DNA from 3 places in the Saccharibacillus brassicae genome. Region 1 is predicted to be linked to each of the others. Evidence: riboswitches for the same ligand, from Rfam matches in the RefSeq annotation. Region 1 holds a riboswitch; each other region holds the start of a gene.
The links. Region 1 has a riboswitch for cyclic di-AMP ahead of secG (preprotein translocase subunit SecG). Riboswitches for the same ligand answer to the same signal wherever they lie in the genome.
Positions count from the first base shown of each region.

Region 2: another riboswitch for cyclic di-AMP. It lies ahead of FFV09_RS14975 (C40 family peptidase); the one in region 1 lies ahead of secG (preprotein translocase subunit SecG).
Region 3: another riboswitch for cyclic di-AMP. It lies ahead of FFV09_RS10755 (ubiquitin-like domain-containing protein); the one in region 1 lies ahead of secG (preprotein translocase subunit SecG).

Region 1 covers NZ_CP041217.1:2,725,524-2,728,797, reverse strand. Annotated here, with positions in the region: gene rnr (ribonuclease R) at 1-940, opposite strand, end outside; gene secG (preprotein translocase subunit SecG) at 1,187-1,420, opposite strand; cyclic di-AMP (ydaO/yuaA leader) riboswitch at 1,856-2,027, opposite strand; gene murI (glutamate racemase) at 2,634-3,274, opposite strand, start outside.
Region 2 covers NZ_CP041217.1:3,610,612-3,613,885, reverse strand. Annotated here, with positions in the region: gene FFV09_RS14990 (NifU N-terminal domain-containing protein) at 116-394, opposite strand; gene FFV09_RS14985 (CYTH domain-containing protein) at 491-988, opposite strand; gene FFV09_RS14980 (aspartyl-phosphate phosphatase Spo0E family protein) at 1,162-1,317, opposite strand; cyclic di-AMP (ydaO/yuaA leader) riboswitch at 1,668-1,806, shown strand; gene FFV09_RS14975 (C40 family peptidase) at 1,808-2,278, shown strand; gene FFV09_RS14970 (ABC transporter ATP-binding protein) at 2,747-3,274, shown strand, end outside.
Region 3 covers NZ_CP041217.1:2,572,967-2,576,240, forward strand. Annotated here, with positions in the region: gene FFV09_RS10750 (TatD family hydrolase) at 1-485, shown strand, start outside; cyclic di-AMP (ydaO/yuaA leader) riboswitch at 684-922, shown strand; gene FFV09_RS10755 (ubiquitin-like domain-containing protein) at 1,312-2,739, shown strand; gene rnmV (ribonuclease M5) at 2,871-3,274, shown strand, end outside.

The DNA of each region.
Region 1 (3,274 bases):
CCAAATACACGCTGCTGCCCCGGTTATACGCTTCCTGATCGAGCTGGGAGTTTTCTTTGACATAATAGCCGACGTCCGCGATATGCACGCCGAGTACGTAGTTGCCGTTCTCAAGGCGTTCCACGTTGACCGCGTCGTCCAGGTCTTTGGCGTCTTCGCCGTCGATCGTGACGATCTGCTTGCCGCGCAGGTCGCGCCGGCCCTGGCTGTTGATCTCTTCGTCGGAGATCGTCTCCGGCGCCTGCTCCGCTTCTTCGAGCACTTCGTCCGGGAAAGACTCCGGCAGCTGGTGCTTGCGGATGATCGACAGGATGTCGACGCCCGGGTCGCTGTTATAGCCCAGCACTTCGATAACTTCGCCCTGGGCCGCCGCGCGGCCTTCCGGGTAGGCGATAATGCTCACGACGACCTTCTGGCCGTTCAGCGCGCTTCCGGACCGTCCGGCCGGGATAAAGATGTCGCGCGTGATGCGCTTGTCGTCCGGAAGCACGAAGCCGAACGATTCCTCGTCCTGGTACGTGCCGACGATCTGCGTCACGGCGCGCTTGACGACCCGCACCACTTCGCCTTCCATGCGTCCGTTCGAAGAACGGCGCGACGCGATGCGAATCAGCACCGTATCGCCGTTCATCGCGCTCAGCATGTCGTTCGCGTTAATGTATACGTCCGCGTGTTCGCGATCCTCGGGAATCAGGAAACCGAAGCCCTTGGCATGCGTTTGCAAACGTCCGCGCAGCAAATCCATACGTTCCGGTACGCCATAGCACTGGGTACGCGTCAGTACGATCTTGCCTTCTTCTTCAAGTCCGTTGAGCATGTTCATAAACTCCCGAAACTGTTCCGCATCGTCGATGCCGAAATGTTGCTCCAGTTCCTGGTGCGTCATCGGCTTGTAGGCGCTCTCGCGCATAAAGCCCAGCAGCATATCTTCCGTTATCATGGTTATCACCTCAAAATGGCTCCGGCTGCCTACAGACCGCCCGATCGGCTGCAGATCGCGAATGCTCGATTTTTTCTTCTACATTCTCTATTATACGTTAAAAGTACCCGCGCTGGCGCATGCTTAATCCTTGCTTGCTTTTTCGTACGCATTTATTTGAATATATACAAAAAAAAGCCCTCGTCTCCCTTGAATCCAAGGATCAACGAAGGCTTCCCGGGCAGTCCAACCGCCCCGATCGCCGGGTTAGTTGGTCAGAGCCGTAGTCAACAACGCCATGATTACGAATCCGGCACCCAGTACGACGGTCGTGCGCTCAAGCACCAAGTCCATGCCGCGAGCTTTGCTTTTGCCGAACAGATGCTCCGCACCGCCGGAAATTGCGCCGGCCAAGCCTGCGCTTTTGCCTTTTTGCAGCAGTACGACCGTGATCACACCGACAGCAAAGATCAAGAGAACTACCTTCAGAAAGATTTCCATGTCGTTTAACCTCCTAAGCGTAAGCCGCGTATCCTGTATCGATTGAATCAGAGTTTCTAAAATGGAAAACAGCATTTTTAGTCTACCATAGTTCTCGGTATTTGACAATCGACCAAGGGCAGACCGGATGCGGAAAAGAATGGGCGATCCCTGCAAGCGGACATTAAGAAGCCGCGCGGCGGCTGGATCTCCCGCGGCGCGGCTTCGGTTCATTTGACGGTATGGGGACGTACGGCCCTGACAAGCTCGCGCTTAACGGCGCTGCTCTTTGGCTTGAACCGTACGGTCGGTCCAGAGAATGTATCCCGCGGATACGGCCGTAAGGACCAGAATGGCCATGATGATCATGGCATCCGACATGCTTTTTCCTCCTCTGCTGATGTGGCTCCGGTGTGACGTGTGAGAATGGCCTGGTTTTCGAAAGATGCGAAAAAGGTCACCTCTCCTGCTCTGCTTACGAGGTTAGCTGACGGATTGGGACGCAAGAGTCGCCCCGCCTGCCGCAGATCCGGCGTACCGGAGAGCGTCAGGCTTCACCCCATGAGCGCCTGCGCGGCGTCTCGATCGGTTCCCCCGTTTTTATCGAAAAATTCAGCAGTCTAATCTGGGTCTTCGTGTTCGAGTGACGAATCTCATCATCCTTTCCGAAAAGTGGGCGGCATGCCGGAACGTTCGATGTGCCAAGCTTCGAAAGTCCGGGAAGAAGCGGCAATTTTCCCGCGCCTCGCGCGGTGATATGCTGCTTTTATGAACCGTATCTTAACCCCTTCTGACACCTCGTGTAAAGGATGAACCTGAGCGTTTTTTGCGGGTTTGGGCGTTAAAAGCTGACATTGGAATCTCCCACGAAGCCGGATCTTTCCTTTTCGCGGAAAACCTCCCGTTTGCTCGATTTAGCTCTGAAAATGCGGCTGAAAAAGCAGCCTGCGGCACTTTGCCGGAGCTTGATGGGCCGTTTAGGTCGAAAAGCGGATTTTGTTACCGTTTTCATATGCGGAAACGAAGTCGTTTTGTGCATCCTGCCCGGCCTTGCGGGACGTTCGTTCGGAGCGGGATTTGCCCTGCGCGGGCGCGAGAAAAAAGCCTGAGACGAGTCGCAGGCTTCGAAGATCGGAAAGGCGGATCGCAAGTCCGCGCAGCTTCCGTGAAGGCTCCGACCGTACGCGGCGGGAGCTTTTTATTGATTCTTTCGGGTTCTTTTCCTATTCAAATCTCAAAGCATTACGCCGTTCAAAATTGCCCACGCGCGCTCAAGCTTGGCCTGATAGGCCGGATCGTCCGCGGAGTTCATGAACCGCACGCGCCCGCTTCCGCCGCCGGCCAGCCCGCGCTCTTCGAGAACGCGCGCCACTCTCCGCACCGTGCCGGCGCTTCCGTCGATGACCCGGATATGCGGCGGCAGAATCTGTTCCAGCAGCTCCGCATAATACGGGTAATGCGTGCAGCCGAGCACCAGCGTGCCGTAGCGGCTTAGGTCGAACCGGTCGAATTTGCGCAAAAAGTAAGGACCGAGCTCGGCCGGATCAAACTTCAGCGCTTCGCAGTATTCCACGAGTTCCGGCATCGGCAGCGAATCGACGATCCCCAGATCGTCCACGCGCGACACCAGATCCCGGTATTTGGCCTGGCTGAGCGTCAGTTCGGTCGCCAGCACCAGCACGCGCCGCCCGCTCGCCCCGTTCATCTCGACGGCCGGCTTGACCGCCGGTTCCATCCCGATCACGGGCACGTCGTAGGTGCGCCGCAGCTCGGTCGCCGCTACGCTGGTCGCCGTATTGCACGCGATGACGAGTGCTTTGACGCTTTGGCCCAAAATGCGCTCCGCCGCTTCGCAGACGTATTCCGTCACCTGTT
Region 2 (3,274 bases), 890 kb from region 1:
ACTTCATTATAGATCCAAACAAAAACGTCTCCCGACCCGAAAGCGAAACCCAATGCCGTCGGAGGAGACGTTCGTCGATCAGGACGTCAAGGCTTCGGCAAGCGAAACCTGCGTCCTATGGATATACGCGTCGGAACGCTTCTTCGACCTGGGGCAGGATATCGTCCCAGCTTGCGTCCGGCAGTTTGCTGACCGTCACGAAGTCGCGCATGCCGAAAATGTTGTCCACGCCGTCGATTTCGACGAGCGCCGCAGCCAGCGGATGCTCGCTCGGCTCTCCCGCTTTGACCGACGTGCTTTTGGGACCTTCGAACAGAACGGAATCCGCTCCGACCCGAACCGAATTGGGATTAGGCGTTTGTTGAACATGAATTTGAACCGTGATAGTCCTCACCTCTTTCGTAAATTTGTCCGCCGGAAAGCGGACGAATTGGCTCTATTGTAACATATGGCCGCCCTGCGGCGCCGACTCTTTCGAAGCGGCCGGGCCTCAAGCGCGGTTTTGCAGTTCTTTCCACACTTTTTTGTTGCTGTATTCGCGCTTGGAACTGATATCCTCGCCGAACCAATCGGGTGGGGAGAACGCCTGCGCGTCTTCGAGCGACCCGAATTCGACTTCGGCCACCGTCAGGTCGAGCTGTTCGTACCGGTCCAGTTCGACCGTGAATCCGTTCCATTCCCCGGTCGTCCGGGTCTTCGTCAGCGGCACCGCTCCCGAAGCCCGGAACAGCTGGTCGTAGATGCTCTCGGTAATGGAGTATTCGATCTCTTCGCGGCTCATGCCGTTGCCCTGCTTGAACGTGTGCGTATATTCAACCTCGCCCGTATCGGCGTCGACCAGTCTGCGCACGCGCACCTCCTGCTGCTCGTCCAGCGCCAGGTAAGTCTGCTCGATCGTCTGCTGCGAGCGGCGCTGGAACGATCCGGCGGCGATCAGTTCTTCCGGCGTGCGATCCAACAAAAATTTGCGTTCGATTTCCGTTGCCATGCGGCTTCCTCCTCGTATGCCCGTATTTTCTTCTATAAGTATACCCCGAAAGATCGGGCCCCCGAAAGCCAAGAAGGCGATTTAACGGCAAACGCAAAAAAGCGCGTAGGCTACGCGCTTGAATAGAACAGTAAGCAGGCAAGCGTTCTCATAAAAAAACTTCACATGAACCGTCATGCGTTTTTGTAGCGTTCGTATTCGTTCAACCATTCGTCCAGCTTCTGCGACTGCACCAGCACCCGCTGATCGAGGAAACCGTATTCGTCGGCCAACTGATGGAGAATTCGACGCTGCCTTTCCATCTCATCTTGAATATCTTTGTTGTTCATCTCCAGGCCCTCCCGCTCGAGTCCTCTATACCATAAATCGGTAAAACAGCACCAATCCAAGAGATAAAATCCCAACATTTTAAATAATTTTTTTTGCGCACAGCTATTGCCGAATACGACGAAACTGCCGAAAAAGAAATATCAAACGCTGTTCGTTCGGGCTTTGCGAAACCTTCCGTACCGCCAATTGTAACAAATACGTGCGTTTTTCCCAGCAATAATTACAAATTTGTCACTTGTGTTTCGTTTTCAGCCTGTTATAATCATGCGATGTCGATAAGTTTTTTATGTTTTAAAGGAGCGTTTGACAAACCGATAGTCAGTAAGGTAGAGTATCAATAGTTACAAAATATTAATAAATGCCGAATTTCTTAACGCAAGAAAACGGGGGAACCATTTCGGGTGAATTATTCTTGTTTCAGAGGGAGTATAGGGAAATTCCTACCACCGAGCCCTTAGCTAACTCCGTAGGCATCAGGGGGAAAAATTTTTGAAGAAGCTTGTCATTTCCGTATTGGGAGCAGCCATTTTGTTTACGTCGGGGGCCACAAGTACATATGCCGCCAGCTCCGCACCACTTAACGCCGCAGTAAGTCAAGTCTCGGGCACGCCTTACAAATACGGCGGCACGACGACCTCAGGTTTCGATTGTTCCGGATTCACCCGATATATTTTCAAAAAGTTCGGCGTTTCGCTGGCCCGTACGGCTGCAAGCCAGGCTCAGCAGGGCACGACCGTATCCAAGTCCAATCTCCGCGTAGGGGATCTCGTCTTCTTCAACACGACGGGACGCGGAATTTCGCACGTCGGCTTCTACGTAGGCAACGGCAAGTTTGCCAATTCTTCGAGCAGCAAAGGCGTCAGCATCGCAAGCCTGTCCAATTCGTATTGGGGCAAACGCTACGTGACCGCCAAGCGCGTGACAAGCGACTGGTCTTACGGTCAAATGGTCCAGAGCTGATTTTCTCCGCACGTCTTCGTCTTCATCAACTCTCTCACATTCATCACACCCATATTCGCTTCAATCAACATCTTCCATTAACCCGTTCCTTCCGGCGCACGAGCCGGGGAACGGGTTTTATCGTCTCCGGGGACCGTTCCTTTTAATCAGATACTACATAGACGGACAGTCCGCCGGTTTGGTTGCATTTTCCGCGAACTTTTTTTGAACTTTTTTTCGATTTTGCCCTAACGGGCTTTTTTTGCTATAGTGAACCCATCTTTCCAAATGGGGTGACGAGGAGAATGTTCTGCCGCATCGTTCGAAGTAGCTAAGGATCGGGCCGGATCAAAACGCGTACCGGCTATCAAGGGGGCTCTCTGCCTTCTGATCGCATCCCTTGGTTTTACCACGATGATGCTGGACGGAACCTTCTCTTTTTGCTGCGTCCGCAGCGACTCATTCCCTTTTTGGAAGGCGGTTTTTGGTGTGTTAAAAAATAGCGTGTCCCTGTTCAAAAAACAAATCGTGCTGTACGTGCTGCTCGGCTTCGCCCTGCAGTTCGCTTCGGCTTACGGCATTCATACGTTTCAACGGCTGATCGACCGGATCTCGCTCTCCTCCGGCCTCGGCCAGTTAGGCAGCCTGCTGCTGCTCTACGGCGTGCTGCTCGGCGCGTGCGCCCTGCTGAACTACGCGGCGGAGTACCCGCAGACCCAGCTGCCGCGCGGCCTCACCGAGAAACTCAAGCTGCTGGCGCTCACCCGCCTCTCGAACATGGATTACCGCGCCTATCGCGATCTGGGCACGGGCGAGCTGATCCAGAGCATCGAGAACGGAGCGCAGGCCGGAGCGGGCATCGTGTACGGCTTTTACCTGCGCATCCTGCACGAACTGCTGCCGACGCTGCTGTTCAGCCTCCTGTTCATCGGCTTCTACAGCCCCGGCATCATGCTCGTCATCGCGGCCGGTTACGCGGTCGTGTTCTTGTTGACCCGCCTGCTGCTGCGCTTCCTG
Region 3 (3,274 bases), 150 kb from region 1:
ATTACCACTGGGACAAATCGCCCAAAGACGTTCAGCATCGGGTGCTGCGGGAGCAGATCGCGCTGGCGAAACGGGTCAAGCTGCCGATCGTGATCCACAACCGCGAAGCCCACGAAGACACGATCCGAATCCTCAAGGAAGAGAACGCTTCGGAAGTCGGCGGCATCATGCATGCGTTCTCCGGCAGCTGGGAAACGGCCAAAATCTGCCTCGACCTGGGCTTCCATCTCTCGTTCGGCGGACCGGTCACTTTCAAGAACGCCAAGCAGCCCAAAGAGGTGCTTGAGAAGACGCCGATGGACCGGCTGCTGATCGAGACGGATGCGCCGTATTTGACGCCGCATCCGTACCGCGGAAAGCGCAACGAGACCGCTTATGTTCGCCTCGTCGCCGAGACAGCCGCCCAGCTAAAAGGAATTTCTCTGGAAGAAATTGCCGAACAGACAATGAAAAATGCGAATAAACTTTTTGGTATCGGTTCTTAAAGAGAGCAAATGCGGTGAAAAGAAGAGTATTTACGAGATATTAATCTCTTAGGTCCAAAAAAGGGCAGAAGATTACAAATTTTTAACCTTTTACTCTGAAATACGTCAAAACGAGCAGCTTTACAAACAAGTGTGAAAAAAGCTATTATCTTGTCAGTGATTAATCCGGCCGTATGTTCGGTTAATCCGACAAATTCATGTACCGTCTCGCTGAATCTTCGTCAGGAATGACGAAGAACGGGGGAACCCGAAGCGGTCTGCCGATTATGATTTCCGAACTCACCGTTCGGCGAAAGCAGCCCGTGGTCGATTCCTTTTCAACTGGGTCTACGGGGTGAATTGGAGGTCTTCTCGCCATGAGCGGAAGAACCGACATAGGACGACTCTCTTCGTCCGAACCCGACAGCTAACCTCGTAAGCGCACAATAAGAGAGAGGCAGCCACGCGCCTTATGTTTTCCTCAGATCGTCAACTTGTCGATTTTATAAGAGGGAAGCCCGCGGAAGAGTCCTCTTAAGTTTTCTTAAGCCGCTCTTTCCACAGGCTTCTTTTGTTTTATGGCAGTTCTGCCGGAGGGAACAGCGTACATAAGGGTGGGATTCAAGGCTGAACTTTTAGACCGGGATGAACGTAGAGACGTGTTCTCCGATCGGAATCGGGAGGAACATACGGGAAGCACGCTTTTTGCGCTGCCCGTTTCTACGAAAAAATAGCAAGTAGTCGCGTCAATTTTTCTATGTATGCACTTGACGGCGGGGCTATGGAGGAGGACGGAAGAGTGGGAATTTTCACCAAAGAAGACACCCATGGTTCACGATCATCCAGCATGACTTACGCTTGGCGTTGGAAACGCCAGAACGGGCTTCAAATTTTGGGTGTCGCACTATTCGTCGTCGCAGTCGTGACGATGGTACTGCTCGGACTGTATGCACAGGCCGAGAAGCATATTGTGCTGATCGTAGACGGAAAAGAACAAGCGGTAAGCACGCATAAAGGCAGCCTTCAGGAACTGCTGGACGAGCATTCGCTCAGCCTGAAGCCTCAAGATGACGTATCGATGGCGCTCGGCGCTTCGGTTCAGGACGGCGATCGCATCGCGATCACGACAGCCGTACCCGTCACCTTGACGATCGACGAGAAAAGCGAGAAGCGCTTCACGACCGAGAAAACGGTAGCCGCGGCGCTCGCAAGCTGGGACGTCGAGCTCGGCCAATTCGATAAAATCTCGGTACCGGTCAGCTCCCCCGTCCAAAACGGCGGAGCGGTGAACATCACCACGGCCGTGCCGGTCACGGTATCCGTCGACGGCAAAAGCAAGCAGGCCTATACCGCCGAGAAAACGGTAGCCGCGGCGCTTGAAGGATGGGAAATCCCGTTCAGCGCGCACGACAAGATCTCCGTACCGCTGAGCGCCGCCGTCGAAGCGGACAGCAAGATCGCGATTACGACCGCCATTCCGATCAACCTGACGGTAGGCGGAGAATCGCAAAAGACCCTGACGACCGAAAGAACGGTTGAAGGCGCGCTGTCCGCGATGGACATCGAGCTGGGCGAACACGACAAAGTGTATCCGGGCGCTACGGCTCCATTGACGGAGAACGCCGACGTGTCCGTGTACCGCATCAACAAGTTCACGGCCGATCAGGAAGTCAAAGTACCGTACAAGACGATTGAAAAAGAAGACTCCTCGCTGCTGAAAGGCAAAACCAAAACGGTCCAGGCCGGCGTCGAAGGCGTCGTGGTCCACAAGGTCGAAAAGGTGTATCAAGACGGAGAATTCGTAACCAAGTACGTCGTCGACAAAAAAGTCAAAACCGAAAAGCAGGACGAGATCATCGCCGTCGGCACGAAAGAGCCGGTCGTCGAGAAGACGTTTGCGCCGGCAGCCGCCGCCAAACCGTCGGCCAAAGCGGCCTCCGCCAAGTCTTCCTCGTCCGCCAAAGGATTCGAATATAAAACCGTGCTGACCGGCGTGGCCGCTACCGCTTATTCTTCGGAACAACCGGGTATCGGAACGCGCACCGCAACGGGCACGACCGTGGCCGAAGGCCGTACGATCGCTGTCGATCCGAACGTAATTCCGCTCGGATGGTGGGTCTATATCGAAGGATACGGATACCGCAAAGCGGAAGACACAGGCAGCGCGATCAAAGGCAAGAAGATCGACATGTACTACGACAGCCTCGGAGCGGCGCTGAACTTTGGCCGCAAATCCGGTCTGACGATTTACGTGATCGGACCGAACAAGCCGTAACGAAGTTCGTTTCCGAAGCGGGCGTTTACGCTGACGGCCGCCGGATGCTATAATCAACCGTATAGGAAACGAAACCGAAGAAGAGGAGGTTCTCCTCTTCTTTTTGTTATGAGAGCCAAAGGAGCGGACACATGATCAGAGAAATGATTGTCGTGGAAGGACGCGACGATACGGTCGCGATCAAGCGGGCGGTCGACGCGGACACGATCGAGACCGGAGGGTCGGCGATCGGGGCGGCGGTAATTCGCCGCGTCAAGCTGGCGATGGAGCGGCGGGGCGTAATCATTTTGACCGATCCGGATTTTGCGGGAGAACGGATACGCAAAATCGTGGCACAGAAAGTGCCCGGCTGCAAGCACGCTTTTATTCCCGAAGCCGATGCCACGCGCAAAGGCGATATCGGCGTCGAGAACGCTTCGCCGGAAGCGATTCGCCGCGCGCTGGAGCGGGTGCATACGGAGATGCCGGGCGGGGAGAGCCAGATCGACTGGCAGGACCTGATCGAGACCGGACTGATCGTGCACCCGAACGCGGC